DNA from 2 places in the Thioclava sp. F28-4 genome. Region 2 is predicted to be linked to the other one. Evidence: riboswitches for the same ligand, from Rfam matches in the RefSeq annotation. Region 2 holds a riboswitch; the other holds the start of a gene.
What was found. A riboswitch is a leader RNA that binds a small molecule or an ion and turns the genes downstream of it on or off. The one in region 2 is predicted to bind cobalamin.
Positions count from the first base shown of each region.

Region 1 (15,198 bases), on a different contig from region 2:
CGTCGAGATCGGCATCGTCGAGCACGATCAGCGGCGCCTTGCCGCCCAGCTCCAGCAGCGAGGGTTTCAGATGCTCGCCCGCGAGCCGCCCGATGATCCGGCCGACGGCGGAAGAGCCGGTGAAGTTCACGTGCTTGACCGCAGGATGCGCGATCAGCGCCTCGACGACATCGGCGGCGTCCTCGGGGGCGTTGGTCAAGACGTTGAGCGCGCTCTCGGGCAGTCCGGCTTCCGCGAAACATTCCCCGATCAGGCGATGCGTCGCGGGGCACATCTCGGACGCTTTCAACACCACGGTATTGCCGCAGGCGAGCGCCATCGCGACCGCCCGCGTGCCGAGGATGACCGGCGCGTTCCACGGCGCGATACCGAGGCAGACGCCCTTGGCGCGCGCCACGCCCATCGCCATCGTGCCGGGCTTGTCGGAGGGGATGATCTCGCCGCCGATCTGGGTGGTCATCGCCGCAGCCTCCCGGATCATGCCCGCGGCGAGATGGACGTTGAACCCGGCCCAGGCCCCGGTCGCGCCGGTCTCGGTGATCATCGCCTGAACGAAGTCGTCGGCTCTAGCCTCCATTACGTCAGCGGCTTTCGACAGGATCTTGCGCCGCCCGTTCGGCCCGGTCGCGGACCAGCCGGGAAAGGCGCGCGCGGCAGAGGCCACGACCGCCTCGACATCGTCACGCCCCGCCGCGGCGGCGCGGGTGGCGACCTCGCCGGTGACGGGATCGATCCGGTCGAAACTTGCGCCCGAGGCGGAAGGGGCGGAGGCCCCGTCCAGCAGCATTCCGATCTCTTTCATGGGTATTCTCCTCCTCGATTTCTGTCGCATTTGCGGAGCACCGCGCGCGCCCGTCTGGTGTCGCGTCTTCCCGGGCAATCATAGTGATAGTCCGGGCACCAAGGTGCGGATTGCAAGGGGGGATGACGTCACAAAGCCGCAACGGCGGGGGACAGCCTCTAGGCGGAGAGCGTCAGACCGACGCTCTCCTAACCAGATCGGACCGAATGCCCCCTCAGACGCGCAGGGCGTCGGCGGGGTGCTCGACAGAGGGGGCCGTCTCCTCGGGCTCGGGATCGGCGGTGCGGATGCCGAAATCCTCCAGCACCGCGAGGATCGCCGGGGTCACGAAGAGCGAGAGCACCGTGGCCGCGCTCAGACCGAAGGCGAGGCTCGCCACGATCGGGCGCAGGAATTGCGCCTGCGTCGAAGTCTCCAGCAAAAGCGGGCCGAGCCCGACCACCGTCGTCAGCGAGGTCAGGAAGATCGCGCGGAAGCGGTCGCGCACGGCCTCCTTTCCGGCCTCGAGCATCGGGGTGCCGGTCGCACGTCGCTCGCCGATGAACGCGTCGAGCAGGATCGCGTCGTTCACCACCACGCCCGCCAGCGTCGCCAGCCCCACGAGGCTCGGCAGCGAGAGCGGAAGGCCAAGCAGCACATGCCCCCACATCACGCCGATCAGGCTGAGCGGGATCGTCGCGATCACGGCGATGGGGCGGATGAAGCTGCCCATGTAGAAGGCCAGCAGCAGGTAGACCCCGACCGCGCCCGCCGTCATGAAGCGTACGAGCGACGCCCCGGTGGTCGCGGTGTCCTGTTCCTCGCCCAGAACCTGCACCTTCACGTCGGGACGCTTTTGCGCCAGTTCGGGCAGGTAATCGGCCCGCATCGCCGCCATCAGCTCGCGCGAATTGGCCCGCGTCGGGTCGATCGTGCCCTGCACCGAGACCGCGCGCTGCCCGTTCACATGGGTGATCGTGGTGTAGCCGCGCGTCTCGCTGACCGTCGCCACCGCCGAGAGCGGCACCAGCGCGCCGTCCTTGCCGGGCACCCGCAGCGCGAGAACATCACCGATAGCGCGCCGCTCGGAGGGCGCGAGCCGGGCGACGATATCGACCTGACCGCGCGCATCGGCAAAGCTGACCGCGCTGTCGCCCCGGAAGGCCGCGCGCAGCTCACCGGCCAGCGCGGCAGGCGTCACGCCCAGCAGGTTGGCCACCGCCGGTTTCATCCGCACCACCAGCTCCGGCTTGCCCGGCTGCAGGTCGAAGGTCACGTCTCGCACCCCGTCGAAGCCGCGGAAGAAGCGGCGCAGCTCGCGTGCGGTGGTCGCCAGATCAGCGAGATCGGGGCCGGTGACCAGCAGATCGATCGGTTTGCCACCCGCGCCGCGCTCCTTGTCGGTGATCCGGAAGGCGGCCATGTCGGGCATCTTGCCAACCAATTGCTTCCAGCGATCGAGCACGGTGCCGACATCGGTGGTGCGTGTCCCTGCGGGCAGAAGCGAGGCGCTCACCGTGGCCATGTTCGGCCCCGTGGTCGGGCTGTCGGCATTGCTGCCATAGGTAATCGTGTAGCTTTGCACGAGGGGCTGGCCGTCCGGCTGAGCGGGGCTCAGCTCGGCATCCATCTCCTTGAGCGCCTTGACGACCTTGCTCACCCGCGCCTCGGTCAGCGAGAGCGGCGCACCCGCGGGCAGCAGAAGCCGCGCCTCGACCGTGTCGCTCTCCAGCGTCGGGAAGCTCTGGTACTTCAGGAAGCCCCCGGTGAAGGGCGCGATCGAGAGCGCCACGACAAAGATCGCAACCCCCAGCGTGAGGTAGCGCCAGCGCAGCGCGACCCCGGCAAGCGGCACGATGACACGGTCGCGCAGCCGCTCGAAGGCGCCGTTGACCGCGCGTTGCACGGGGCCGGGGCGCATGTCGTGTTTGAGCGAGTGGCGCATATGGGCGGGCAGGATCAGGAAGGCCTCGATCAGGCTGACCGTCAGCGTGATCAGCAGCACGATCGGGATATATTTCAGCAGCGCGCCGATATTGCCGGTCAGGAAGCTCAGGGGCCCGATCACCATCGCCGTCGTCAGGAAAGACGCCAGAACGCCGGGAAAGACCTGCATCGTGCCTTTGACGGCGGCAACACGGGCGGGCTCTCCCGTTTGTCGCCTGCGCACGATGTTTTCCGAGATCACGATCGCATCGTCCATCAACAGACCGGTGGCGACCAGCAGCGCCACCATCGTCATCATGTTGATCGTGTAGCCGAGGAACTGCATCGCGAATATCGCGCCGAGGAAGCTGATCGGCAGGCCCATCGCGACCCAGAAGGACATGCGCAGACCGAAGAACAGCCACATCGCGACGAGCACGAGGATCAGGCCCTGCAGCCCGTTGACCCCGATGATGCGCAGGCGCTCGACGATGTTGCGCGTGGAATCCGCCGAGATCGCGAGCTGGATATTGCCCGGCGCCTCGGCCTGCGCCTGTGCCATCTCGCGATCGAGTGCGGCCCGCACCCGCAACGCATCCTGCGAGGCGGTCTTCTGAACCGAGACGATGGCGGCGCGCTTGCCGTCGAAATAGGTGGCCTGCGAGGGATCGGCGAAGCCTTCGCGGATCGTCGCGACATCGCCCAAGCGCACCTCGCCGCCCGCGGCACTGCCCGCAATCGGGATCTGCGCAAGCTCGGCAGGCGTGCGCCTCTCGCCGAGGAAGCGGATCGCCACCTCGCCCGAGCGCCCCTCGAGCGAGCCCGCGGGCATGTCGAGGCTGTAGCGCGCCAGCGTCGCACCGACAGAGCCCATGTCGAGCCCGAAGCGCTCCAGCGCGGCGCGGTCGAATTCGATCGCGATCTCGCGGTCGGAGAAGCCGTTCACCGAGACCAGCGAGATTGCCGGATCGGCGCGCAGCTGATCGGCGAAGCTCTGGGCATAGGCGTATAGCACCGCCGGATCGTCCGGCCCGGTCACTGCCACCGACGAGACCGAGGCGGTGCGCTCGACGATCTGCACCACCGGATCGTCGGCCTTGTCGGGGAAGGAATTGATCCCGTCCACCGCATCCTTGATGTCGTTGTAGAAGCGCGTCATTTCCGCGCCCTCGATCATCTCGGCGGTGATCTGGGCGCTGTTGTCACGCGCAAGACAGGTCAGTTTCGCAAGGTTCTCGACCCGCGTCAGGACCGGATCGGTCACGGTGCAGATGCCGGTCTCGACCTCTGAAGGCGCGGCGCCGGGATAGGTGATGCGGACCGAGACATCCGAGGGTGGCGTGGCGGGGAAAGTGTCGCGCTGCAGGCTCGGCAGCGCCATCAGCCCGAGGCCCGCAATCGCGATCATCGCGATATTGGCCGCCGTGCGATGGCCAGCGAAAAGCGCGATCATTGCGCATCTCCCGCGGGCTTGGCGGCGTCGCCTTCGGGCGCGGCCCCCTTGCCGCCACCTCCGCCGCCACCGCCACCGCTGCCCGGTTGCGGGCTGGTGGCCGTCTGGCCGAGCGCCTCGGCGGCAATCTCGGCCTTGCGCGCCTCATCCTCGGTCGCCTTGACCGTCATGCCCGGCACGGCGATCGAAGGATCGGTGACGACCAGCTTGTCGCCCGCCTTGAGGCCCTGCGCGATCACCGCCAGATCGCCCGAGACGAAGCTGGTCTTCACCGCGCGCTTCGCCAGCGTGCCATCCTCGGACACCACCATCGCAGCCCCCCCGGCGACCGCTTCGGCGGGCACGACGAGCAGGCTCTGCTTCGGCGCGGCGAGTTCCACCGCCACCACCATGTTGCGCCGCAGGGGCGGGCGCTCGCCCGCCTGCGCCTGACCCAGCGGATCGTCGACGCGCACCACGACGGGCGCGCTTTGCGTGGTTTCGTCGATCGCCTCGCCCATCCGCTCGACCTTGGCCTTCCAGACAATGGGATGCTCGGGCTCGGGCAGGGTGACGCGCGCCTTTAGATCGGTGACCTTGGTGCCGTCGCCCGCGAGCCGGAGCAGGGGGCCCATCCGCCCGATCGGGAATTGCGCCGAGATATCGACCGCCGCGACGCCCTCGCCGCTAAGTAGAACCTGACCGCGATTGACGTATTGCCCCAGATCCGCGTCGAGCGAATTGACCCGCAGCTCGAAAGGCGCCGTGATCGTCGACAGCCCGATGGACCGGTCTATCGTCGCCGCCTGCGTATCGAGCACCTCGCGTTCGGCCTCGTTCAGTTTCAGCTGGCTTTCGAGATCGGTCACCTTGGTCTGCGCGGTCAGCTGCTGCCGGCGCGCCGCGTCGAGCTGGGGCTGGGTGATCCGGCCCAGATCGTGCAGCGTTTTCTGGCGGTCGAGCTCGTCCTGGGCCAGCGCGAGATCGGAGCGCGCCAGTTCGAGGCTCGTGCGCACCGTGTCATCCTTGACCTTGGAGGCCGCGACCTGCGCCTCGAGACTGGCGCGCTGCAGTTTCAGATCGCTGTCGTCGATGGTGAAAAGCGGCGTGTCCTTGGCCACGATATCGCCCGGCGCGAGCGGTTTGGCGATGTCGCGGATTTCCCCCTCGATCCGGGCGACAGCGCGCCATTCGCGCACCGGCGCGACCGTGCCATAGCCGGTGACGCGCGGGATCATCTCGATGGGCGCGAGCGTGATCACCCGCACCAGTGTCGCCGGGCGATTCGCCTCGCTCGGGCTGGGCAGAGCTTTCAGATCGCCCGCAAAGACGATCGCGGCCACACCGAGTGCGGTCGGAACCGCCACCATCGCGAGCCGTGCGAGGCCCGTTCCAATTCCAACCATGACGTCCCTCTTCGCGCATGTCTTTTGACTACTTATGCAAACCTGAGCGCGTCGGGCTAGCGCAAATGTGACGCACCCCCTGAAAGGCCCGATGGCCGGGCCGGGGCGTCGCATGCGGCTGGTGGGCCGACGACGCGGCCCCGGAGGCTTGGCGGGCGCGGGTCGGGCCCTACCTCAGGCGAGATCACGTCTCGAGACACGCACAGACATCAGTCAGGGAGCCAGACCAGCCATGAAATATCCTCTCATCGTGGCCGCTGCGGTCTTCGGGGGCGCGCTCGCCTCCGCCGCGCAGGCCGATATCACCGTCTCGTCCAAGATCGACACCGAAGGCGGTCTCTTGGGCAACATCATCGCGCTATCGCTGGAAAATGCCGGGATGCCGGTGGAGCGGCGGTTGCAGCTGGGCGGCACGCAGGTCGTGCGCAAGGCGATCCTCGCGGGCCAGATCGACATCTACCCAGAATATACCGGCAACGCGGCCTATTTCTTCAACGAGGCCGATAGCGACATCTGGAAGGATGCCACGAAGGCCCATGACCGCGCCGCCGAGCTCGACAAGCAGAACGACATCACTTGGCTCGACTCCGCGCCGGCCAACAACACCTGGGCGATTGCGGTGACGGGCGCGCTGGCCAAGGAGAACGACCTCACCACCATGTCCGATTTCGGCAAATGGGTGTCGAAGGGCGGCGATGTGAAGCTCGCAGCCTCGACCGAGTTCGTCTCGTCCCCCGCCGTGCTGCCCGCGATGCAGACGGCCTACGGGTTCAAGCTGAGCCCCGATCAGACCGTGGTTCTGTCGGGCGGGGACACGGCGGCGACCATTCAGGCGGCGGCGCGCGGCACCTCGGGGGTGAACGCGGCGATGGCCTATGGCACCGATGGCGGTGTCGGCGCGGCGGGGCTCGTCGTGATGGAAGACGACAAGGGCGTGCAGCCGGTCTACGAGCCCACCCCGATCGTGCGCGACGCGGTGCTGAAGGAATATCCGAAGATCCCCGAGGTTCTTAACCCGATCTTCGACAAGCTCGACATGCAGACGCTGCAAAAGCTGAACGGTCGTATTCAGGTCGGCGGTGAGCCCGCCGAGGCGGTCGCGAAGGACTACCTGACGCAGATCGGAGTGCTGAACTGACTGCGGCGGCGCGCAAACGGGCGGTGACGCGCTCCGCGATGGCGGGGCTGTCGCCGCCGGGCGTGCTGTTTGCGGTGCTGGGTCTGGCCGCGATCTTCGCGCCCTTCATGACCTTGGCGGCGAACCGGATCGTCGCCGGTGAGGGCAGGGCGCTCTGGACCCTCGCCGCGCCGCAGGTCACGGGGCCGGGGATCGCGCTGATGCTGTTGGGGCTCGCCTTGGGGCTGCCCGCCGCGCGGCCCTTTCTGCGCATCGCGGGGGCTGCGCTTGGCCTTGCGGGGCTGGTCTGGCTGCTGGTTCTCGGCGCGTCTTCCCTGCTCGAGGAGGCAGGGGAGTATGCCCGCGTCTCTCCGGCGGCGGGCTTCTGGTTCCTGCTGGTGGTCTTCGCGCTGATGATGGCCGATGCGCTTTCCGCGCTGTCGCCGGGGCCTGCCGCGCGGGCGGGGCTGCTGGTGCTGGTGCTTGCGCTGATTGGCGCGCTGCTGTGGTCGGGGGCGCTGAGCGATCTGTCCATCGCGCAGGAATTCGCGAGCCGCAAGGATGCCTTCTACACCGCGAGCCTGCGCCATCTGGGACTTGCCTTCGGCTCGCTTCTGGCGGCGGCGGTGATCGGCCTGCCGCTGGGCGTGATGTCCCACCGCAACGCCGGGCTACGCCGCGCGCTCTTGCCGGTGCTGAGCTTCCTGCAGACGATTCCGTCGCTTGCGATGTTCGGGATCATGATCCCGGTTCTAAGCTGGCTGAGCGGCGTCATCCCCGGCGCCCGCGCGATCGGCATCGCCGGGATCGGCTTCGCGCCGGCCTTCCTCGCGCTGACCCTCTATTCGCTGCTGCCCGTGGTCGCCAATGTGCTGGCCGGGCTGCGCACCGCGCCCGCCGCCACGCTCGAGGCCGCGCGCGGGATGGGCATGACATGGCGCCAGCGTCTGACCCGGGTGGAACTGCCGCTGGGCCTGCCGGTGGTGCTGGCGGGGCTGCGCATCGTGCTCGTGCAGAATATCGGACTGGCGGTGATCGCCGGGCTGATCGGCGGCGGCGGCTACGGCACCTTCGTGTTTCAGGGCCTCAACCAGACGGCGGGCGACCTGATCTTGCTGGGCGCATTGCCCACTGTTGCGCTGGCGCTGATCTCGGCCATCGCGATGGACATCCTCGTCGAACTGACGACCCCCCGAACGGAGCGAGAAGAATGATCGAAATCGACGAGATTACGAAGCTCTATGAGGACACCGCGGCGGTCGACCACGTGTCGATGACGGTCGAGACCGGCACGATCACGGTGATCGTGGGCACGTCCGGCTCGGGCAAGACCACGCTTCTGCGGATGATCAACCGGTTGATCGAACCGAGTTCCGGCGAGGTGCGGATCAACGGCGAGGTCACAAGCGCGCTGGCCAAGCACGAGCTGCGCCGCCGGATCGGCTATGTCATTCAGGGCGACGGGCTGTTCCCACATTACACGATCGCGGGCAATATCGGCGCGGTGCCCAAGCTGCTCGGCTGGTCCAAGGACAAGACGCGCGCCCGTGTCGACGAGTTGCTGGACCTGTTCTCGATGGAGCCCGCGCAGTTTCGCGACCGCTACCCGGCGGAGCTGTCGGGCGGCCAGCAACAGCGCGTCGGCGTAGCGCGCGCGCTCGCCTCGCGCCCCGATCTGCTGCTGATGGACGAACCCTTCGGCGCGCTCGACCCGATCATTCGGGGCCGGGCGCAAGCCGATCTGAGACATATCCAGCGTCAGTTGGGCTCGACCATCGTGCTCGTGACGCATGACATGGAAGAGGCGATCCATCTGGGCGACCGGGTGGCGGTGATGGATGGCGGCAAGCTGCTGCAACATGGCACGCCCGCCGAAATCATCGCCGCGCCCGCGACCGATTTCGTGGCGCAGATGGTGGGCGGCGTGGACCGTCCGCTGCGGCTGTTGTCGTTGATCCCGGTGTCGGAGGTGCTGGAAGACGGCACTGCCGAGGGCGAGCCCATCGCGCCCGACACGAGCCTGCGCGATGCGCTGTCGCTGTGCCTCTGGCGCCGCGTCGAGGCGCTGCCGGTGGCCGATGGGGACACACCGCTTGGCCGGGTCACGCTGGCAACGATCCGTGCCCGCGCGGCGGAGTTGGCATGAGCCGTAGCGGCATGATCCGAGCCGCCTGCGTGGGGCTGCTTCTGGCGCTGGTTCTGCGCCCGCATTGGTTCGCGCCGGTCTTTGCGCCCTTCGCCCCGGCGGGCGGTCCGGTGATCTACGAGCGCGCCTCGATCCTGTCGCTCTCGCTGAGCCATCTGGGGCTCGTGGCGCTGGCCTCCGGGCTGGCGACGCTCGTCGCGGTGGGCCTTGCCATCCTCGTGACGCGGCCTGCGGGCGCGGCCTTCCTGCCGCTGTCGCGCACGATTACCAATATCGGCCAGACCTTTCCGCCCGTCGCGGTGCTGGCGCTGGCGGTGCCCGCGCTCGGTTTCGGGGCGGGGCCGACGCTGGTGGCGCTGTTCCTCTACGGGTTGCTGCCGATCTTCGAGACGGCCATCGCGGGGCTCTCGACCCTGCCGCCCGCGACGATGGAGGCCGCCCGCGGCATCGGCCTGACTCGATGGCAACGTCTGATCCGGGTGGAACTGCCGCTGGCGCTGCCAGTAATCCTGACGGGCATCCGGCTGTCGGTGGTGATTGCAATCGGCACGGCGACCGTCGGCTCCACCGTGGCCGCGCGCACTTTGGGCGAGGTGATCATCGCGGGGCTTCTGACGAGCAACACCGCCTTCGTCCTGCAAGGCGGCGTGATCGTGGGGCTGTTCGCGGTGCTCGTCTACGACGCGCTGAGCCTGTTGGAGACCGCTCTGACGCGGCGTTTGGGCAGGCAGTCCGTCGGGGCCGATACCTGAAACCGGGCAGGCTCGAGGAGCGACCCGCGCCCCGTCTGAGGCGCGGGCGGCGGCGGGTTCAGAACGCCCAGTCCTCGTCCTCGGTCGCGACCGCCTTGCCGATCACATAGCTCGACCCCGAGCCCGAGAAGAAGTCGTGGTTCTCGTCCGATCCGGGCGAGAGGGCGGCGAGGATCGCGGGGTTCACGCGGGTGGCCTCGTCGGGGAATAGCGCCTCGTAGCCGAGGTTCTGCAGCGCCTTGTTGGCGTTGTAATGCAGGAAGTGCTTCACATCCTCGGTCAGGCCCAGACCGTCGTAGAGCTGCTCGGTATAGCGGCCCTCGATGTCATAGAGGTCGAACATCAGCGAGAAGGCGAAATCCTTGATCTCGGCGCGCTCGGCCTCGGTCACATGCTCCAGCGCGCGCTGGAACTTGTAGCCGATGTAATAGCCGTGGATCGCCTCGTCGCGGATGATCAGGCGGATCAGGTCGGCGGTGTTGGTCAGGCGTGCGCGGCTCGACCAGTGCATCGGCAGGTAGAAGCCCGAATAGAACAGGAAGCTTTCCAGAAAGACGCTCGCGACCTTGCGTTTGAGCGGGCTCCCGGTCGCGTCATATTCGTCAAGGATCAGCCGCGACTTGGCCTGCAGATGCGGGTTTTCTTGCGACCAGCGGAAGGCCTCGTCGACCTCTGCGGTGTTGCACAAAGTCGAGAAGACAGACGAATAACTGCGCGCGTGCACAGCCTCCATGAAGGCGATGTTGGACAGCACGGCTTCCTCATGGGGCGTGGCCGCATCCGCCATCAGCGCGGGCGCGCCGACCGTGTTCTGGATCGTGTCCAGCAGCGTCAGCCCGGTGAAAACCCGGATCGTGAGGGTCTGTTCGTCCTCGGTCAGTTGCGACCAGCTTTGGATGTCATTCGACAGCGGCACCTTCTCGGGCAGCCAGAAATTCGACGTGAGCCGGTTCCAGACCTCCAGATCCTTGTCGTCCTGAAGGCGGTTCCAGTTGACGGCGCGCGGAACGGGCCGGGGAACGGGGCGGGGCGTGTGCAGATCTTTCATGGCGGGCCTCACAGGGAACAGGATACGCAGCCCTGCACCTCGGTCCCCTCAAGGGCCGCTTGGCGCAGGCGGATGTAGTAGATGGTCTTGATGCCGCCCCGCCATGCGTAGATCTGGGCGCGGTTGATGTCGCGGGTCGTGGCCTCGGCGGGGAAGAACAGCGTCAGCGAGAGCCCCTGATCGACATGCTCGGTCGCCGCCGCGTAGGTGTCGATGATCGCCTCGGGACCGATCTGATAGGCGTCGCGGTAGAACTCCAGATTGTCGTTCGTCATGTAGGGCGCGGGGTAATAGACCCGGCCGATCTTGCCTTCCTTGCGGATCTCGATCTTCGCGGTGATCGGGTGGATCGAGGCGGTGGCGTTGTTGATATAGCTGATCGAGCCGGTCGGCGGCACGGCTTGCAGATTGCGGTTCCACAGGCCGGTCTCCATCACCCGTTCGCGCAGGGCGGCCCAGTCGTCGCGCGAGGGCAGGGTGATCCCGAAGCGGTCGAACAGGGCGGTGACGGTCTCGCTTTCAGGCAGCCAATCGCGGGTCACGTATTTCTCGAAGAAGCTGCCATCCGCATAGGCGGACGCTTCGAACCCCTTGAAGCTGCGCCCGTGCTCGGCTGCCAGCCGGTTCGATTCCGCCAGCGCGTGATAGGCCACGGCGGCGAAATAGACGGAGGTGAACTCAATCCCCTCGGGGCTGCCGTAATGGATGCGCTCGCGGGCGAGGAAGCCGTGCAGGTTCATCTGGCCCAGCCCGATCGCGTGGCTTTCCTCATTGCCCTTGCGGATCGAGGGGACGGCGTTGATGGCGCTCATCTCCGACACCGCCGAAAGCGCGCGGATCGCCGCCCCGACGCTTGCGCCCAGATCGCCGCCATCCATCACCTTCGCGATGTTGAGAGAGCCCAGATTGCACGAGATATCGGTGCCCATCCGCGCATAGCCCAGATCCTCGTCGAATTCCGAGGGCTCGGCCACCTGCAGGATTTCCGAACACAGGTTCGACATGGTGATGCGCCCCGCGATCGGGTTGGCGCGGTTCACCGTGTCCTCGAACATGATGTAGGGATAGCCGCTTTCGAACTGGATCTCAGCCAGCGTCTGGAAGAAGGCGCGGGCGTTGATCTTGCGTTTGCGGATGCGCGCGTCATCGACCATCTCGTGATATTTCTCGGTCACGGAAATCTCCGAGAAGGCGCAGCCATAGACCCGCTCCACGTCATGGGGCGAGAAGAGATACATCTCCTCGTTCTTCTTCGCGAGTTCGAAGGTGATATCGGGAATCACCACGCCGAGGCTCAGCGTCTTGATCCGGATTTTCTCGTCCGCATTCTCGCGCTTGGTGTCGAGGAAGCGCAGGATGTCGGGGTGATGGGCGTGCAGATAGACCGCGCCCGCGCCCTGACGCGCGCCGAGCTGGTTGGCGTAGCTGAAACTGTCTTCGAGCAGCTTCATCACCGGGATCACGCCCGAGGACTGGTTCTCGATCCCTTTGATCGGCGCGCCATATTCGCGGATATTGGTCAGCATCAGGGCCACGCCGCCGCCGCGTTTCGACAGTTGCAGCGCCGAGTTGATGCCGCGCCCGATGCTTTCCATGTTGTCTTCCAGCCGCAGCAGGAAACACGACACGAATTCGCCCCGCGCCTTTTTGCCCGCATTGAGGAAGGTCGGCGTCGCGGGCTGGAAGCGGCCTGCCAGCATCTCTTCCATCAGCCGCATCGCCAGCGCCTCGTCGCCGCGCGCGAGTGTCAGCGCCACCATCACGACCCGATCCTCGTAGCGTTCGAGATACCGCTGCCCGTCGCGGGTCTTCAACGTGTAGGAGGTGTAATATTTGAACGCGCCGAGGAAGGTCGGAAAGCGGAACTTGGCAGCAAAGGCCGCGTCCCAGATCGCGCGCTGGAAGTTGCGCGAATACTGATCGAGCACGGCGGCGTCGTAATAGCCTTCCTCCACGAGATAGCCGAGCTTTTCATCCAGCGAATGGAAAAACACCGTGTTCTGGTTCACATGGCGCAGGAAATATTGCCGCGCCGCCATCCGGTCGGCGTCGAAGCGGATATTGCCCTCCGCATCATAGAGGTTGAGCATCGCATTGAGCGCGTGGTGATCAAGCCCCGCGAATTCAGAGGCCATGGCCCCGCTCGGTTTCACGTCGCTATCGAGCATTCCTGCCTCCAGAAGGTTTCGAGACCTGCGCGTACGCGGGCGATGTCACTGTCCGTGCCTGCCAGCTCGAACCGGTAAAGCACGGGGATATTGCATTTGCGCGCCAGCAGATCGCCCGCGCAGGCGAAGAGTGCGCCGAAATTGCGATTGCCGCTGGCGATGACGCCGCACAGGCCCGCGCGGCGGGTGGGGTCGTTGAGAAAGGCGATGACCGGTTTCGCGACCGCACCTCGCCCCTTGCCGTCGGCATAGCTCGGGCAGATCAGGACATAGGGGCCGGGCGGGGTCGGCATCGGAGCCTCAGCCGAAACGGGCAGGCGCAGCGCGGGCAGGCCCAGCCGCTCCACGAAGCGCTGCGTGTTTCCCGACGCCGAGGAGTAATAGATCAGCTTTGCCTGTCCCATCGCGGCTAGGTCTCAGGCCAGCCGGTTGATCATGTCGGGGCGAAAGCCCGCCCAGTGATCCTCGTTCGCGATCACGACCGGGGCCTGACGGTAGCCGAGGTCCTGCACCATCTCCATCGCCGCGGCATCTTCGGTCAGGTCGATCACGTTGTAATCGATCCCCTTGGCATCGAGCGCGCGGGTCGTGGCGGTGCATTGAACGCAGGCCGGTTTCGAATAGACGGTGATGGTCATGGTTCCTGTCCCTTTGTTTGCTGTCGGCAGCGCGGGACAAGGCTCGTGGGCAGGGCGCAAAGCGAACTGCCACGCGCCCGGGCCCTCCGCCGCGGTCGTCGTCTATCTGCTCTGGCAGGTCTCCTGGCTCGCGGCTCGAACGCCTCTCGGTCCGTCTTCCCGGCGCATCGCACCAGTGACATTCGGACTTGAGGCTCGCCGCTTACAGTTGCGGGGGCAGCGCCGGACTCTCACCGGCTTCCCTCTTCGCCTGCGGAGTGACTCGCAGGAACCAAAGCAACATCATATTGGGTTAATGCGATAAAGGCTGTCAATATATAGATTGCCCTGCCGCGCGAAATGCGCGCGCGACAGGGCAGCGTTAAGCCTCAGGCGCCGTCGCCAAGGGCCCGGATATGCGCCGGGAGGCGGGCGTTCTGACCATACATGAAGTGGTTCTCCATCCGCTCCGAGAAGCGGCTGGCCTCGGTCTCGCGGCCCACGGCCTCGGCCATTTCGCGGATATGCATCGGGCTCGCCCCGCAGCACACGCCAAGGTAATTCACCCCGATCGCCTGCGCCTCACGCGCGAAGGCGCCGATCTCGTAGCGGTTACACGCCAGCGGATCGAGCGCGGTCGGGAAGGTCCGGCCATGCGGCGAGGGGCAGGTGCAGCCGTTGTGATCGGAGAGGTTGAAGAAGGTGGGCTCCTCCGTCGTGGTCCGGTAGGGCACGGGCAGGGCGCCGACATGGCAGCTTACCGCTGCGCGCACCTTGCGCAGCCACGGCATCATCGTCTGCGGCCCGCGGAAGCAGTTCAGCCCGACGACATCGGCGCCCGCCTGTTCGAGCTGCTGGCAGGTCTCGACGATGCCGACCCCGTCCATCATCTCGTTGGCCGCCATCGGCGCCAGCGTCAGCACCACCGGCAGACCCGACGCCTTCGCGGCCTCCAGCGCACACAGCGCCTCGCCCGCATAGTAGAAGGTCTCGCCGATGATAATGTCCGCGCCTTCCTCGACTGCCCAGCCGATCATCTCGTCGAACATTGCGCGCACCTCGGCCTGCCGTGCCGGATCGGTCGGGTCCCAGATATTCGTGTTCGAGATATTGCCCGCCATCAGGTTGCCGGTCTTCGCATTGGCGACCTCGCGCGCGATTTTCAGCGCCGCGCGGTTGAGCGGCTCCAGCAGGTCTTCCTTGCCGATCACGCGCATCTTCTCGCGGTGACCGTTATAGGTGAAGGCCTCGACGATATCGCTGCCGGCGCGCTGGAAATCGATATGCAGATTGCGCAGCGCCTGCGGGTATTCGAGCGCCACCTCGGGCACGAATTCCCCGGCGGTCAGATAGCCGCGCCGTTCCAGTTCGAACAGAAAGCCCTCGGCGCAGATCACCGGGCGCGCGTCGAGCAGGCGGGTCAGTTTGTTGTCATTCATGGAGAGATCCTCTCAGTTCATCCATGACCATCGTTTGAAGTGCCGAGCCTCACAGGGAACGGGGCTGTCGTTCCCTGCTGCAATGGTCCTCGGCCGGGCCGCAGAATGCGACCGCAAGACGAAAAACAGGCTCAGAGGCCGCGCCGGGCGCGAGCCCCGCCGCGCCGAAGCGGCGGGGGCATCTCGATCGGCAGGGCGAAAGGCTGCGGGCGCAATGAGTCCAACAGCAACTCGCAGAACACCGCGACGGCGGGCGAGGCTGCGCCGAACGGATAGGCCTGCGTATGGGCGATGATCGCCGCCTTCGCATAGGGCATGTCGCCCGGCAGTCCGCCGAGCCATTCCATGTAGCCCAGCGTGCCCAGC
Region 1 covers NZ_MPZQ01000001.1:57,470-72,667, reverse strand. The annotation lists gene BMI87_RS00335 (aldehyde dehydrogenase) at 1-802, opposite strand, end outside; gene BMI87_RS00330 (efflux RND transporter permease subunit) at 1,017-4,160, opposite strand; gene BMI87_RS00325 (efflux RND transporter periplasmic adaptor subunit) at 4,157-5,545, opposite strand; gene BMI87_RS00320 (ABC transporter substrate-binding protein) at 5,778-6,683, shown strand; gene BMI87_RS00315 (ABC transporter permease) at 6,707-7,876, shown strand; gene BMI87_RS00310 (ABC transporter ATP-binding protein) at 7,873-8,808, shown strand; gene BMI87_RS00305 (ABC transporter permease) at 8,805-9,560, shown strand; gene nrdF (class 1b ribonucleoside-diphosphate reductase subunit beta) at 9,619-10,608, opposite strand; gene nrdE (class 1b ribonucleoside-diphosphate reductase subunit alpha) at 10,617-12,776, opposite strand; gene nrdI (class Ib ribonucleoside-diphosphate reductase assembly flavoprotein NrdI) at 12,758-13,180, opposite strand; gene nrdH (glutaredoxin-like protein NrdH) at 13,193-13,414, opposite strand; cobalamin riboswitch at 13,510-13,705, opposite strand; gene BMI87_RS00280 (homocysteine S-methyltransferase family protein) at 13,783-14,832, opposite strand; gene BMI87_RS00275 (hypothetical protein) at 14,964-15,198, opposite strand, start outside.
Region 1: another riboswitch for cobalamin. It lies ahead of nrdH (glutaredoxin-like protein NrdH); the one in region 2 lies ahead of BMI87_RS09555 (TonB-dependent siderophore receptor).

Region 2 (15,198 bases):
CGCCGCCCCGCCAAGCGCCGAAGCCGGAAGCAGCCGCGAGGGCCGCGCGCCCACGGATTTGCGCAGCAGATGCGGCACGACGAGGCCGACGAAGCCGATCGCGCCCGCTACAGCCGTGGCCGCGCCCACCATCAGCGCCGTGCCGAAGACAATCTGAAGCCTGAGCTTTTTCAAAGAGATGCCCATCGAAGCTGCAGCATCTTCCCCAAGGCTCAGCGCATCCAGCCCAGCCCCCGCGCGCAGCAGGATCAGCGCGCCGACGATCAGGAACGGCAGCGCCAGCGCCACATGGGTCATCGAGCGATCGGCGAGCGAGCCCATCATCCAGAACACGATCTCGGCCGCGGCATAGGGCGACGGCGCGAGGTTCAGCACCAGCGCGGTCGCCGCCGCCGCCAGCGCCGAGACCGCGATCCCCGCAAGGATCAGCACGAGCGCCCGACCCTCGCGCCCCGCAAGGATCAGGATCAGTGCGACGGCCACACCCGCGCCCGCCAGCGCCGCCAGCGGCAGAGCCAGAGCGAAGAGCGCGTAGAGCCCGGTCTGGATCGCAATCACAGCGCCGAGCGCCGCGCCGGCAGAGGTCCCGATCAGTCCCGGCTCGGCCAGCGGGTTACGCAGGAAGCCTTGCATCGCGGCGCCCGACAGCCCCAGTGCGGCGCCGACGCCGATCCCGAGGATCGCGCGCGGCAGGCGCAACTCGCGCATCACCAGCCCTGCGGCTCCATCGCCAGAGATCAGCGCGGAGAGGCCGTGAAGCGGCGAAATGCCCGACGGCCCGATCAGCAGCGAGGCTGCGAAAAGCACCGCACAGAGGACGGAGAGAAGAATGAAGATCGTGCGATAACTCATTGCGTCAACTTCTTTTTCTCGATTTCACGCCCGAGCTTTGCCAGCATCTCCACCGCATTCAGCATCGCGGGCGCGCCACAGGTCCAGCTTGCATCGCGCAGCCCCCGCACGACCGGCAGATCGCGCAGCACCGGATGCGCCAACACCTCCTGCGCGCGGCTCGTGCCGGTGCCGCCTTGCGAGCCGCCGACGACCACCAGATCGGGGCGATCCATCACCAGATCTTCCAGCGGCAACCGTCCGCCCCAGTCGAGCCCCGGCCCGCTGACGACGTTCTCAAACCCTGCCATTTCAAGGATTTGCCCTTCAAGGGTCCGCGGCCCGTAGCCATAGCCCGAGGGCCCGATGATCGCAGCTTTCAGCCCCGGCGCGGGCGTCTCGATCGCTGCCAGCCGCGCATCGAAATCCGCGAGCATCTTTGCCGCGCGGTCGGGATGGCCAAGCAGCTTACCCATCGTCTCGATCCGGCCCCGAATTTCGGGCAGCGAGGTGCCGGGCGGCAGTTGCTCGACCCGGATCCCGAGCGTGCGCAACATGCGGATCGTATCCGGGTTCGACCATGTATCGGCCAGAACGAGATCGGGATGGAGAATAGAAATTTCTTCGGCACGCCCGTAGTTTACAGGCAGGTCTTCAGCCTGTTTCCAATGCACCGACATCGACGGATCGGTCGCGAAATGGCTGACCGAGACGATCTGCGACGGATCGGCCAGCGCCAGCGCCAACTGATCCGTGCAGAGGTTCATGGACACGACACGCTGCGGCACGTCGTCCGCAGTCTCCCCCGCCCATGCGGAGGAGGTCGCCGCCAAGGCGGCGAAAAGGGCGGCGCAAACCGCCCCTTTCAGATCAGAACCGCGCACGCAGCCCCACATAGGCGGCGCGACCCGAGGTGCCGTAGCCCGGCCAGAGCTGGTAATCGGTGTCGGTCAGGTTCTCGATACGCAGATAGGCCTCTTTGTCATTGCCCAGATCGTAGGTCATCTGCGCGTTCAGCAGGCCGTAATCGGGCTGGCTCTGACGATCGGTGACCACGCGCATATCGGCGGCGAGCGTGAGCTTGTCAGTCACCTGCGCGTCGATCCCGGCGGTCAGCGTGTGGCGCCCGAAGGCCGAGTTCCACGTCGAGCCGGCAGAGAGCCCGTCGGGGTTCTTCGAATCCAGATAGGTATAGCCGAGGCTGTAATTGACCGTGCTGGAGATCGGCCCCTTCAGACCCAGCTCCAGACCCTGCCGCTTGGCGGTGCCCGAGGTCTGGTAATAGCTGTAGGTCGTGTTGCTGTAGTCGATCAGGTCCTTCACCTCGATATGGAACAGCGTCGCGGTCAGCTTATGCGCACCGAAATCACGCTCGACCCCAAGGTCGTAACTCAGCGATTTCTCGGGCTTGAGATCGGGATTGCCCGCATAGCCGTCATAAAGCTCGTAGCCCGACGGCGCGCGGAACCCGTTGCCCACCGAGGCACGCAAGAGGGTCGCGGCATCGGCCTGCCAGGTGACGCCGAGACGGCCCGTGGTGTTGCCGCCGAAATCCGAGTGATCGTCATGGCGCGCCGAGGCGGTCACGTTCACGCCGTCCATCGGCGAGAAGGCATATTCGCCGAAGACGCCCGTATCCGCGGTCAGAACATCGCCCGTGACATAGGTGCCGGTATAGGTTTCCAGCGTGCGATCCGCGCCGAAGGTCACGCGGCCCGGCCCGAGATCGGTCGAGGCTTTCCAGTCGAGTTTGCGGCGTTTGCCCTCGTAGCCATAGTCATAGACCGGATACCAGCGCGAGGTGGTGTAATAGGTCAGACCGAGCTCGTGATCGAGCGGACCGGTCGCGAATTTGGCAAAGAGACGCCCGCCCCGCTCCTTGTGGATGGTGTATTCGTTGCTGTCCGTGGGCGGCGAGCTGAAGCCGTTATCGAACTCACCCCGGTCGTTCTGCGCAAAGCCGTTGAAGCCGATCAGCAGATTGTCGGAGATGCGCTTCTGCGCGCGCAGGCTCACGCGGTCGGCGCGGTAGCCGTCCTTCTCGGTATTGCCGTTCTTCTTGTCGGCGGCTGAGAAACCAGCGGTGTAGACTTTCGAGAGCTGGATCGCGAGCTCGTCGTCACCCTTCTTCCAACCGAAGTTATAGGCCGCATTCGCGGTCTGGTAGGAACCGAGCTCGACCTTGACGCTTTGGCTCACGCCATCCTCGGTCGGACGCGGCGTGTCGAGGTTGATGACCCCGGCGACCGCCTGCCCGCCATAGACCGCCGATTGCGAGCCGCGCATGATCTCGACCCGGTCGTAGTTGAACGTGTTGAACCGGCCCAGATCGGGCAGCACCTGCGTCGCGGACGGATCGGAGACGTCGATCCCGTCCACCATAACCTTGACGTAGTTCTGCGACACGCCGCGGATGGTGAAGCCGGTCTGCGCGCCCATCGGCCCGCGCGACAGGATGCCGACGCCCGGCGATTGCGCGATCAGATTGGCAAGGCGGGTCTGGCCCGAACGCTCCAGCTCGTTGCGCGACAGCACGGTGACCGCCTGCGCGGTCTTGTCCGACGATTGCGGCTCGAGCGCGCCGTGGTAGATCACGATCTCATCGAGTTGGTAAGGTTGGCTGTCTTGCGCGAGCGCGGGGGCTGCCAGCGCGGTGGTGAGCATCAGGCCCACGGTCAAACGGGTGCGGATCATATCCAATTCCCTCGTATCGCGACTCTGTGGTCGCGTGAACTTCGTATCGTAAGTCTTTGGAAATTTGGAATTTCCGCCGACGGTGAGAATGTCACCACTGACGGAAGACCGCCTCCGCTGCGCGCCCCGCACAGGCAGAAAGGATGAGCGCCTCGGCAGGTCTCCTGGCTCGCGGGTCTTGGTTTCGGCTGGCCTTCCCGGGTCGCCCCAGTGGCTCAGTCAGCCGTCACTCGCCGCTCACAGTTGCGGGGGCAGCCCCGGAATGAATGCACGCATCGCACCGGGTTCCCTTTTCATCCGCCAAGGCGGAACCGAAGTGCCCCTGCTGTGCCGCGCGCGCCGCAGTCTGTCAAGAAAATTTCAACTCTCGACGGCGGCTCTGCTGCGCTTGTTGAAACGGATCGAGGACAGCAGCGCCAGCCCGATCAGCCCCGCCCCGATCAGCCCGGTAATCACCTCGGGCACTTCCACCAACGTCTGCGCGAACATGACGACCGAGAGGATCAGGATCGACCAGAAGGCGCCGTTCTCGAGATAGCGGAATTCGCTGAGCGTGTTGCGCTCCACCAGCATCAGCGTCATCGAGCGCACATACATCGCGCCGATCCCCAGACCGATCGCGATCAGGAACAGGTTCTGGGTCAGCGCGAAGGCCCCGATCACCCCGTCGAAGCTGAAGGACGCGTCGAGCACTTCGAGATAGAGGAACGCGCCGAGGCCCGCCTTGGCCGTCTCGGCGGCGATATTCGTCCGGTCGAGCACGTGGCTCAGCACTTCGACCCCGAGGAAGGTCGCAAGCCCACAGATGGAGGCGAACATGAACTCGTCCTCACGCCCTTCGGGCAGGATCCAGGTAAAGGCCAGAATGACGAGCAGCACGAGCCCGATCTCGAGGCCGCGGATCGAGGCGAGCGCGCGCAGACGGCGCTCCAACGCTCGGATCCAGTCAACCTCTTTGCCCTCGTCGATGAAATAGGTGAGCGCGACCATCATCAGGAAAGCGCCGCCGAAGCCCGCGATCGACAGATGCGCGTCCTCGATGATCTCGGCATATTCCGCCGGATGTTTCGCGGCCAGTTGCACCGCTTCCCACGGTCCGATCCCGGCGGCGATCACGACGATCAGCAGCGGGAACAGGATACGCATCCCGAAGACCGCGATCAGAATACCCCAGGTCAGGAAACGACGCTGCCATTTTGGCGTCATCTGGTGCAGCTTGTTGGCGTTGACGATGGCGTTGTCGAAGCTCAGCGAGATTTCCAGCACGGCGAGCACCGCCGTGATCATCAGGAAAGAGACCGCGCCGCCAAGCCCGCCGGTCTGGGCAAATCCCAGCGCGAACGACCCGACCAGCCCCGCGATGGTGACGGCGATGGCCCAGGAGAAATAACGGTACATGGTGGTCATGCTGGCTCCGGCTGCATGGAGCCTCACTTAGGCTTCGCCCCCTCTCTTCGCAAGGGAGCGCGCCGTCAGAGTTGATCGCTGTGACCCGGCAAGCGCGCCTCGGATCAGCCCCCCCTACAGCCCCGCCTCGTCGAGCCAGCCCATGATCCGGGCCTTGTTCACGCCAAGGTCAGATTTGCCGTAGACGAGATGGCCGCGGATTTGCAGCGTGTTGCCCTCGACCCAAAGCGTGGTGACGTCGGGAAAGCCGAAGAAGGCGGAGCGGGTGACATAGGCCACATGCCCCTCATCGACGCTGCCCGCCACCTGTTTCGTGCGCGCGGTGGCGCGGATGATCTTGTCGAGTGCGGCCATCTGCACCAGCGGATCGGAGACCTCGCGGGCCGCCTGAAACCCGCCCGTCTCGGGGTGATCGCCGGGCGCTTTCGCCAAGCCCTCGACCTTGTAGCGCGCAGGGTCGATCGGGGCGAAGCGCACCCAGCCATCGGCTACGGCAACCGCAGCCAACCCGAGCGCGAGGATCGTCACGGCCCGATTCATGCCGCGCCCTCCCGCAGCCCCCAACCGGCCAGCGCGATCAGCTCGGTCGCGACATGGGCGCCCGCGATGGCCGTCACGCCGGTCGGATCGTAGGGCGGAGAGACCTCGACCACATCGCCACCGATCAGGTTGATCCCTTTCAGCCCGCGCAACAGCTCTGCCGCCTGCCAGCTGGCCAGACCGCCCCAGACCGGCGTGCCGGTGCCGGGCGCGAAGGCCGGGTCGAGCCCGTCGATGTCGAAGGTGATGTAACAGGGCTTGTCGCCCACGACCGCGCGGATGCGTTCCAGCGTGGCCTCGACGCCCTCGCGATGCACCGAAGGCGCATCCACGATCGTCACGCCCAGCGTATCGGGATTGTCGGTGCGGATACCGACCGAGACGGTGTTCTCCGCCTTCACGACGCCCGATTTGATCGCCTTATACAGGAACGTGCCGTGGTCGATCCGGTCCATATCGTCATCGGCCCAAGTGTCGGAATGCGCGTCGAACTGAACGAGCGCGATCTTCCCATGTTTGGCAGCGGCCGCACGCAGGATCGGCAGCGTGATGAAGTGATCGCCGCCCAGCGTGATCGGCACCACGCCCGCCCCGAAGATCGCGCCCAGATGCGCCTCGATCCGGCCCGGCACTTCCGGCACATTGGCATAGTCGAAGGGCATGTCACCGTAATCGACGATGGCGAGTTCCGAGAACGGGTCGTAACCCCAGCCATAGGGCGCGTCGAACGCCTGCAGCGTCGAGGCTTCGCGGATCGCCCGCGGCCCGAAACGCGTACCGGGGCGGTTCGTCACCGCCTGATCGAAGGGGATGCCGGTCACGGCGATCTGCGCGCCCGCGAGGTCCTTCGTATAGCGCCGCCGCAGGAAGCTGGTGGCCCCGCCGAAGGTATTCTCGAAGCTCAGGCCACGTGCCTCTGCCCGCGTAAAAGCCTGATCCACTTGGGTTTTCGCATCTTCCAGAGCCATGATCGCCCCTCCTTTTCGCCCGCGAAATCTGCGCCAGCCCTCGCGGGAGGTCAAGCTGCCGTGCGAGGGGATGAGGGGCGCGTCCGACTTCCAGCGCTTGGGCATAGCTCCGCCCGGGACGACGAGCCCCGAGCAGCGCCTGACCTCATGCAAAGACAAACGATCATCCCCTCGGGGCGCGCCCCCTCACTCCGGCTGACAAATCTCTCCGCGCAGGATCGCAAGCCCCGTGCGCCAGACGAGCCCTACGATCACCACGGCAAGGATCGCGAGAAACGCCACCGCCATGCGCAGATGCGGCTCTGAATGGGCGTATTCGGCATGCAGGAATGTCGCGATGGTCAGCGCCGCGATGGGGAAGCTCAGCGCCCAGAAGCTCATCGCGAAGGGCAGCCGCAGGATGCGCGGCAGTTGCACCGCGACGAGCGCCGCAAAGACATAGGCCAGCGACAGAAGGATATGCGCGAAAGGATCGACGCCCTGTCCGATCTCGGCCCCGGGCACGATCTGCTCGCCGGTCAGGCGCAGCCACGCGATGAAGGCCACCGCGGGCGGCGCGATCAGGATCACCAGCGTCGGCTGCAGCTTGCTCGGCAGGGGATCGTGGAAGATCAGACGGTTGAACACCAGCGTCAGCAGCACGAGCCAAAACAGCATCCCGGCCGAGAAGAACAGCCAGCTGATCTCGATGAAACCGAGCTGCGCGCCCGCCACTGGCACGATCACATTGCCCACCGCCGGGATGAACCATGCCGGGTTCAGCTGCCCGTGCTTGAAACTGCGCGTCCCGATCCAGTTGGTCACGACCGCGAGCGTCATGATCCCCTGCAGGGTCGTGCCTGCAAGCCACAGCAGGAGCGCAAGCGGGGTCGAGACCGTCAACGCCCCCGTCGCCAGCAGCAACAGCGAGATCGCGACGGTCGGGAAGAAGGCCAGCCGGATCGGGTGATGCCATTCTGCGCTCACGCCCTGCGGATGCTTCAGCGCCTTGGCGAGATAGAAGACCGAGATCAGCACGAAAACGGTCGCCGTCACCGCGAACATCACCTGATAGGGCAACGGTCCCAACCCGAGCGGCTTGGCCGCCGCGCGCAGCGCCAGCGTGAAGCCCCCGAGCCCCATCGTCGTCGCATAGAAGGTGATCGGAAAATGCTCGAGCCGGCTATGCGCGGCACTCGTTTCAGCCAGACTGCTCATCTTGCCCTCCCGGTGGCCATCGCCGCGCGGGGCCGAACGGCCCACAACGCGACGGATCAGATCACCCGCGCCGCGCCGGACCAACCCACGCGGCGGGATCACACCTCTCATTTACTCACGCATCCGTGTGTGAGGAGTCTGACAAATGGACGCATTCGCCGCGCCGGGCGCAGCGCGCATCTACGTCCCGCGCATATTGCCTCTGGCGGATCCCCGCTTGCGCCAGCCCCGCTCTGTGACGAAAATTTTCAAGGAACGTGACATAGGTCAAACCTGCGAGGTAAACTTACCTATATCACCGCTTCGTGAGCTGGAGGAGTTGCGATGCGTCTGACCACACGAACCAATCTCGCGATGCGCGTGCTGATGTTCTGCGCGGTCAATCCGCATCGCACCGTGCGCAAACATGAGATCGCGGAGGCCTGTAACGCGTCCGAGAACCATCTCGCGCAGGTCATCAACACGCTCGCGCGCGAGAATTTCATCACCACCCTGCGCGGCCGCGCCGGAGGGATGCAACTTGCCCGCCCGCCCGAAGAGATCGGCGTGGGCAAAGTGCTGCGCGCCTTCGAGGCCGCCCTGCCCTTCGCCGAATGTTTCGATACCGAGACCAACACCTGCCCGCTGCGCGACGCCTGTCTGTTCCGCGATGCTCTGACCGATGCGCTCGAGGCCTTCTACGGGACGCTGGACCGCAAGACGCTCGCCGATCTGGTCGACAACAACACCGCGCTGGAGGCGATGCTCAGCCTGCCCGGCCTGCAGCCGCTGTCGATCTGCGCAACCGCACGCGCCGCGGAATAACCGCCGCGACATGACGCGCCGATAGGTCCCTATTTCTGACGCATTCCCGTGCGCAGCAGCGTTTTCGTGGCGGCAACGTCACAGTTTCATGACACCCGCTCACGGCAAAGAGATCAAAATTCAGTTTCGCTTGACCACCCCTTTTCCCGGCGAGAGCCTGTGTCTACTTGTCGCACCAACGGGAAGACCCCGCTAAACGCGACTCATCACAAGGCTTAGGTCATGCAACAGCAATCGGGCACTCAATCAGGCCAGCAACAGCAAGGCGGCACGAACCGTCCTGGCCAGCAACAAGGCCAAACGGGCAATACGACCCAACAGAACGGCACCGTATTCGACGACTGGGCGTCCATCTGACGCCCTTTCTCGCGTCGCTATGATAGCGGCGCAGGCAGGCTCCGCAACCGGCATCTTCATTCACCGCCGGTTTTCGCGCCGCCTCCCCTTCGATCTCTCCTTCGCGCTGCTCTTGCGTGGCGCGAAGTCTGCTCTCAAACTGTCCCGACGCCAGCCCGCGCGACACTGATACCGCGCGCCCCGAAGGACCGTCCGGCACGATGAGCACCTCTCTCACATCCATAAAGGGGATCGGCCCCGCCACCGCCGAGGGCTTTATCCGCGCCGGGATCACCTCGGCAGAGGAACTGCGCGAGATCGGCGCGGACGCCGCCTATGCCGCTTGGATCGAGGTCGGGAATCCCGCCCATTTCATCGGCTATTACGCCCTGCACATGGCACTGCAAGGGCGCCCGTGGAACGACTGTCGCGGCACGGAGAAGGCCGAATTCCGCAAGAAATTCGATGCACTTAAGGCGCGGATCGCGGCGAGCGACAGCACCACCCAATCCGCAAAAGAAAAGGGCCGCGCCCGGCTGGACGCGGCCCTCTCGGAAATTGGTCTGATCGCGAAACGCTAGATCAGCCGACGATCTCGAGACCCGAGAAGAAGAACGAGATTTCTTCCGCAGCGGTTTCCGGAGCGTCGGAGCCGTGCACCGAGTTCTCACCCACGGAGAGCGCGTATTCCTTGCGGATGGTGCCCTCGTCGGCTTCCGCCGGGTTGGTCGCGCCCATCACTTCGCGGTTCTTGGCGATCGCGCCTTCACCCTCGAGCACCTGAACGACGACCGGCTCGGACGCCATGAACTCGCACAGTTCGCCGTAGAAGGGGCGCTCTTTGTGGACTTCGTAGAACTTGCCGGCCTGATCCATGGTCAGCTGGATGCGCTTCTGCGCGACGATGCGCAGACCCGCTTCCTCGAACTTGGCGTTGATCTTGCCGGTGAGGTTGCGCTTGGTCGCGTCGGGTTTGATGATGCTCAGCGTGCGTTCGATGGCCATGTGTGACCCTTTCCTTGTGGTTCGTGGCCGGTATCCGGTCCGAAATATCTGCCGCGCCTGCTACCATGCAGGGGAAGCCTTGAAAAGCCCTCATGGGCGGGGCTGCGGCGACTCTAGATTGGGTTTGTGACCGTTTGGTCAAGGCCGATCGGCAGGTCGTTGCGCGGGTTTGCGCCCGCAGATGCCTCCGGCGGGGATATTTTTGCCAAGCCGAAGGGGCAGCGGCGCGCAGCAGCGATTGACTGTTGCCCGCCCCTGCGCCAAGTCAGGCCCCATGTTGCGCATCTCCGATATCTCCTTTTCGATCGACGGCCGTCCGCTCTTTGCGAACGCCTCCGCCACCATTCCCGAAGGCCACAAGGTCGGCCTCGTCGGCCCCAACGGCGCGGGCAAGACGACACTGTTCCGGCTGATCCGCGGCGAGCTGACGCTGGATGGCGGCGAGATCGGCCTGCCCTCGCGCGCCCGGGTCGGCGGCGTGGCGCAGGAAGTGCCGTCCTCCTCGACCTCGCTGCTCGATACGGTGCTGGCCGCCGACGAGGAACGCGCGAGCCTTCTGGCCGAAGCCGAGACGGCGACCGACGCGCATCGCATCGCCGAGGTGCAGACGCGGCTGGTCGATATCGACGCGTGGTCGGGCGAGGCGCGGGCGAGCGCCATCCTGAAGGGTCTCGGCTTCGACATGGAGGCGCAGAAGCGCCCCTGCTCGGATTTCTCCGGCGGCTGGCGGATGCGCGTGGCGCTCGCGGGCGTGCTGTTCGCGCAGCCCGATCTGCTGCTTCTGGACGAACCGACGAACTATCTCGATCTCGAAGGCGCGCTCTGGCTGGAAAGCTATCTGATGCGCTACCCGCATACGGTGATCGTGATCTCCCACGACCGCGATCTTCTGAACCGCGCCGTGGGCTCGATCCTGCATCTCGAGGATCGGCAACTCACGCTTTATCAAGGCGGCTACGACACGTTTGCCCGCACTCGCCGGCTGCGCCGCGAGGCGCAGGCAGCTCAGGCCAAGAAGCAGGAGGCCCGCCGCGCCCATCTGCAAGGCTTCGTGGATCGCTTCCGCGCGCAGGCCACCAAGGCCAAGCAGGCGCAGGCGCGCGTCAAGATGCTCGAGAAAATGGAGCCGATCACCGCCCCGGAAGAAGCGGCGAAACAGGTCTTCACCTTCCCCGCGCCGGAACAGCTCTCGCCGCCGATCATCGCGATGGAAGGTGCCGCCGTGGGCTATGGCGGGCCCGCGATCCTCAAGCAGCTCAACCTGCGTATCGATCAGGACGACCGGATCGCGTTGCTGGGACGCAATGGCGAGGGGAAATCCACCCTTTCCAAGCTCTTGGCGGACAAACTTCAGGTGATGGACGGCAAGATCACGCGCTCGTCCAAACTGCGGATCGGCTATTTCGCGCAGCATCAGGTCGACGAGCTGGACCTGAAAGAGACGCCGCTCACCCATCTCAAACGCGAGCGCCCCGACGAGCATCCCGCCAAGCTGCGCGCGCGGCTTGCGGGCTTCGGCCTCGGCGCGGATCAGGCGGAGACGGCGGTGGGCAAGCTCTCGGGCGGGCAGAAGGCGCGGCTGTCGCTGCTGCTGGCGACGCTCGATGCGCCGCATCTCTTGATCCTCGACGAGCCGACCAACCACCTCGACATCGAGAGCCGCGAGGCGCTGGTGACGGCGCTGACCGAATATTCCGGCGCGGTGATCCTTGTCAGCCACGACATGCACCTGCTGGGTCTGGTCGCGGACCGGCTCTGGCTGGTCAAAGGCGGCGCGGTCGCGCCCTATCAGGGCGATCTGGAAAGCTACCGGGCCGAGTTGCTGGCGCCGCCGCCGGAGGACAAGCCTGCCAAATCGGCCGCATCGAAAGCCGCGAAGCCGTCGCGCTGTGCGATGACGACGATGAAGCGTGAGGTCCGCGACTGCGAGGCCCGGGTCGAGAAGCTGAGCGACATGCTCGAGAAGCTCGACGCGAAACTCGCCGATCCCACGCTCTACGAGCCTGAAAAAGCGAGGGATCTCGCGATCTGGCAGGCGAAGCATACCGAGGCGACCAAGGCGATGGAGAAGGCCGAGGCGCTCTGGATGGCGGCGCTGGAAAAGCTGGAAACCGCCGAGCAGGACTGAGATCGATGAAGGGGCCGCGCGCCCCTTCTTTTCAATCCAGATATCCCCGCCGGAGGCGCCTGCCCCCTCAACCAGTGCGGCGCATCACAGCTTGTAGATGCCCTCGAATTTCCGCGTCAGATAAGCCAGCAGCGGCGTCTCGGTCGGCTCGAAGCCGCAGGCGTTCTGGATCGTCTCGCGCGGGGTGCGCAACCCACCATGGACGCGCAGGTTCTCGTCGAGCCATTGCTTGGCGGGGCTCGCATCGCCCTCGGCGAGTGCCGCGTCAATGCCGGGCGTGACCGCGCGCATCGCCTGATCGAGGCAACCGGCATAGACATTGCCCAGCGCATAGGTCGGGAAATAGCCGAACAGCCCCACTGACCAATGCACATCCTGCAGGAAGCCTTGGCTGGGCTTGGTGACCTTCGCGCCGAAATCCTGCTCGAAGCGGGTATTCCACGCCTCTTCGAGATCCGCGACCTCCAGCTTGCCCGAGATCAGATCGCGCTCCAGATCGAAGCGCAGCATGATGTGGAGGTTGTAGTTCAGCTCGTCCGATTCCGTGCGGATGAAGCCCATATCGACGCGGTTGACCAGCGCGTGGAAGGCCTCCGTATCCATGCCGAGATCGCCGAAGGCGTCGGTCATGCGCTGATGCAGCCAGCCGGTGAACGGGGCCGAGCGGCCAAGCTGGTTCTCGTAGATCCGGCTCTGGCTTTCGTGCACGCCCATCGAGACGCCATGGCCCAGCGGCGTGAAGCGATAGGCCGGGTTGATCGCCTGCTCGTATGTGGCGTGGCCGACCTCGTGAATCGTCGAGTAGATATTGCCGAACGGGTCGGATTCAGAAATCCGGGTGGTGATGCGCGCATCGTCGCCGCCGCCCGAGGAGAACGGGTGCACCGACATATCCAGCCGCCCGCGCGTCCAGTCATAGCCGAAAGCGGAGGCGCATTTGCGCGCGAGCCGCAGTTGCGCGTTCTCGGGAAAGACCTTGTCGACGGGCTGCGGCGAGACCTCCGAGCCCAGCACCCGGTCGCGCAGCTCCACCAGCGGGCCGCGCATCCGGTCGAAGACGGTGGCGATTTCCTTCGACGTCGCACCCGGCTCATAATCGTCGAGCAGCGCATCGTAGAGATTGCCCTCGGACAGGCATTCGGCCTCTTCACGCTTGAGGCGCACGACCTCTTCCAGCGTCGGCAGGAAGGCGGACGCGTCCTCGTTCGCGCGGGCTTCCGCCCAGATGCCTTGGGACAGCGAGGTCAGACGCGCCATCTCGGTCGCAAGGCGCGCCGGGATGCGGGTCGCGCGGTTGTAGCTGCGCCCCACCAGATCGAGGACGCGCGCGCTGACCGCGTCATCGGCCTCGGCGCGGGCCAGCCAGTCCTCGATACGCGGATCGGTGCGGCGCGCATGCAGCACCGATTCCAGCGCGGCGGATTCCTCGGCGCGCTGATCGGCGGCGCCGCGCGGCATCATCACCTCTTGGTCCCAGCTTAGCAGCCCGGCGATATTGCCCAGCGCTTCGGTTTCGCGCTGATGCGCGAGCAGGTCCTGATAGGCGCTCATACGCGGCCCTCCCGGATGGAACGAACAAGGGGGAAGCGCGCCATGTGACGCGCGCGGATCACGAGGACCCAGGTGATGATAGCACCGAATTGGTGGATGAGGCCCAGCCACCAGTAATTCACCAGCTCAAGCGCGGTGGTGATGCCCAGCACCATCTGGAAGAAAATCATCGCGGCCATCAGCGCGAAGGCTTCCTTGGTGCGCGGATGAGCAGAGCTGCGCGCGCGCCATGCGGCGTAAAGGCCGGAGGCGAAGGCGAGATAGCCGACCATACGGTGCATGAACTGCACCAGCGCCGGGTTCTCGAAGAAGTTGCGCCACAGCGGCGTGTAATCGAAGCTCTCGGAGGGCAGGAACTGCCCGTTCATCGAGGGCCATGTCGGGAAGGCGAGCCCTGCATCGATCCCAGCCGTGAGCGCACCGAGGATGATCTGCACGAACACGAGCCCGATCAGCACCGAGCCGATCCGGGTCAGGCGCGGCTCCGCCAGGCGGCGGGCCTGCAGAAGCGCCGATTCCGGGCGCGAGAGTTGCAGCGCGAACCACGAGATCAGGCCGAGGATGATGAAGGCGAGGCCCAGATGGGTAGCGAGCCGATAGGAGGCCACGGACGTCATCCGCCCCACGAGGCCCGAAGACACCATCCACCAGCCGATCGCGCCTTGCAGACCGCCCAATATCCCGAGGCTGAACAGTCGACCCGTCCACCCGGTCGGGATCTTCTTCGTCAGCCAGAAGCCGATGAATCCGATGAACCAGACCATGCCGATCAGGCGGCCCAGCTGCCGGTGCCCCCATTCCCACCAGAAGATGCCCTTGAACTCGGACACGGTCATGTTCGGGTTCATGTATTTGAACTGCGGGCTCTCTTTGTAATGGGTGAATTCCGCCTGCCAGTCCGCATCGCTCATCGGCGGGATCGCCCCCGAGATCGGATCCCAGCGCGTGATCGACAGCCCGCTATCGGTGAGGCGCGTGGCCCCGCCCACGGCGATCATCGCCACGACCAGCGTGAACAGCACGAACAGCCACATCCGGATCGCCCGGCGCGCACCACGCGGCTTTGCGTCGATCATGCCGCCCTTGGGTTCGGCCCGCGTGGTGGTGCCCTCCGATCCAACTTCCTCGAAGATGCTGCGTTTCTCGCTCATGCGTGCGGACCCCCGGCTTGTCTGTCGCCTGTTCTCGGCAAAAAGTTGCGCGAGGGCAAACTAGGCCGCCCCCTCACCGGGGGCAAGGGGGCGGGAAGGCGCAGGGCGCGCGGTCACAGGCCACTTAGACGTGATCGGACAACCTCAGTCGAAATCCTCGCGGATGATTCGGTCTTCCTCGACGCCAAGCTCCTTCAGCGTGGCCTCGATCTCATCGACCATCTTGTCGGGGCCGCAGATGTAGAACTTGCCGCTCTCCTTCTCGACGTAGGGCGCGAGGAAGCCGCGATCGACATACATCGAAATGACGCCCTTGCCGGGATCGTCCTGATCGGTGACGGTCCAGACGGTCTCCAGCCCCTTCATCGCCTCGAACTCGTCGCGTAGGATGATGTCGGCTTCCGTCTTGTTCGAGAAGATCAGGCGGCAGCCCTCCAGCGTCCCTTCGCGGGCCAGACGTGCACGCAGGATCGAGATGAAGGGCGTCACCCCTGCCCCGCCTGCGATGAACGTGCCGGGGCCTTCGTCCTTGATCGCGCCCCAGGGATCGGAGACCTCGACGGTCTCGCCGGGCGTGAGCGTCGCG
Region 2 covers NZ_MPZQ01000003.1:405,203-420,400, forward strand. The annotation lists gene BMI87_RS09545 (iron ABC transporter permease) at 1-852, opposite strand, end outside; gene BMI87_RS09550 (ABC transporter substrate-binding protein) at 849-1,715, opposite strand; gene BMI87_RS09555 (TonB-dependent siderophore receptor) at 1,702-3,525, opposite strand; cobalamin riboswitch at 3,662-3,856, opposite strand; gene BMI87_RS09560 (DUF475 domain-containing protein) at 3,886-4,932, opposite strand; gene BMI87_RS09565 (DUF1499 domain-containing protein) at 5,047-5,472, opposite strand; gene speB (agmatinase) at 5,469-6,440, opposite strand; gene BMI87_RS09575 (SLAC1 anion channel family protein) at 6,627-7,637, opposite strand; gene BMI87_RS09580 (Rrf2 family transcriptional regulator) at 7,962-8,441, shown strand; gene BMI87_RS09585 (TfoX/Sxy family DNA transformation protein) at 8,999-9,358, shown strand; gene ndk (nucleoside-diphosphate kinase) at 9,360-9,782, opposite strand; gene BMI87_RS09595 (ABC-F family ATP-binding cassette domain-containing protein) at 10,057-11,910, shown strand; gene BMI87_RS09600 (carboxypeptidase M32) at 11,995-13,461, opposite strand; gene ctaA (heme A synthase) at 13,458-14,612, opposite strand; gene BMI87_RS09610 (FAD-binding oxidoreductase) at 14,757-15,198, opposite strand, start outside.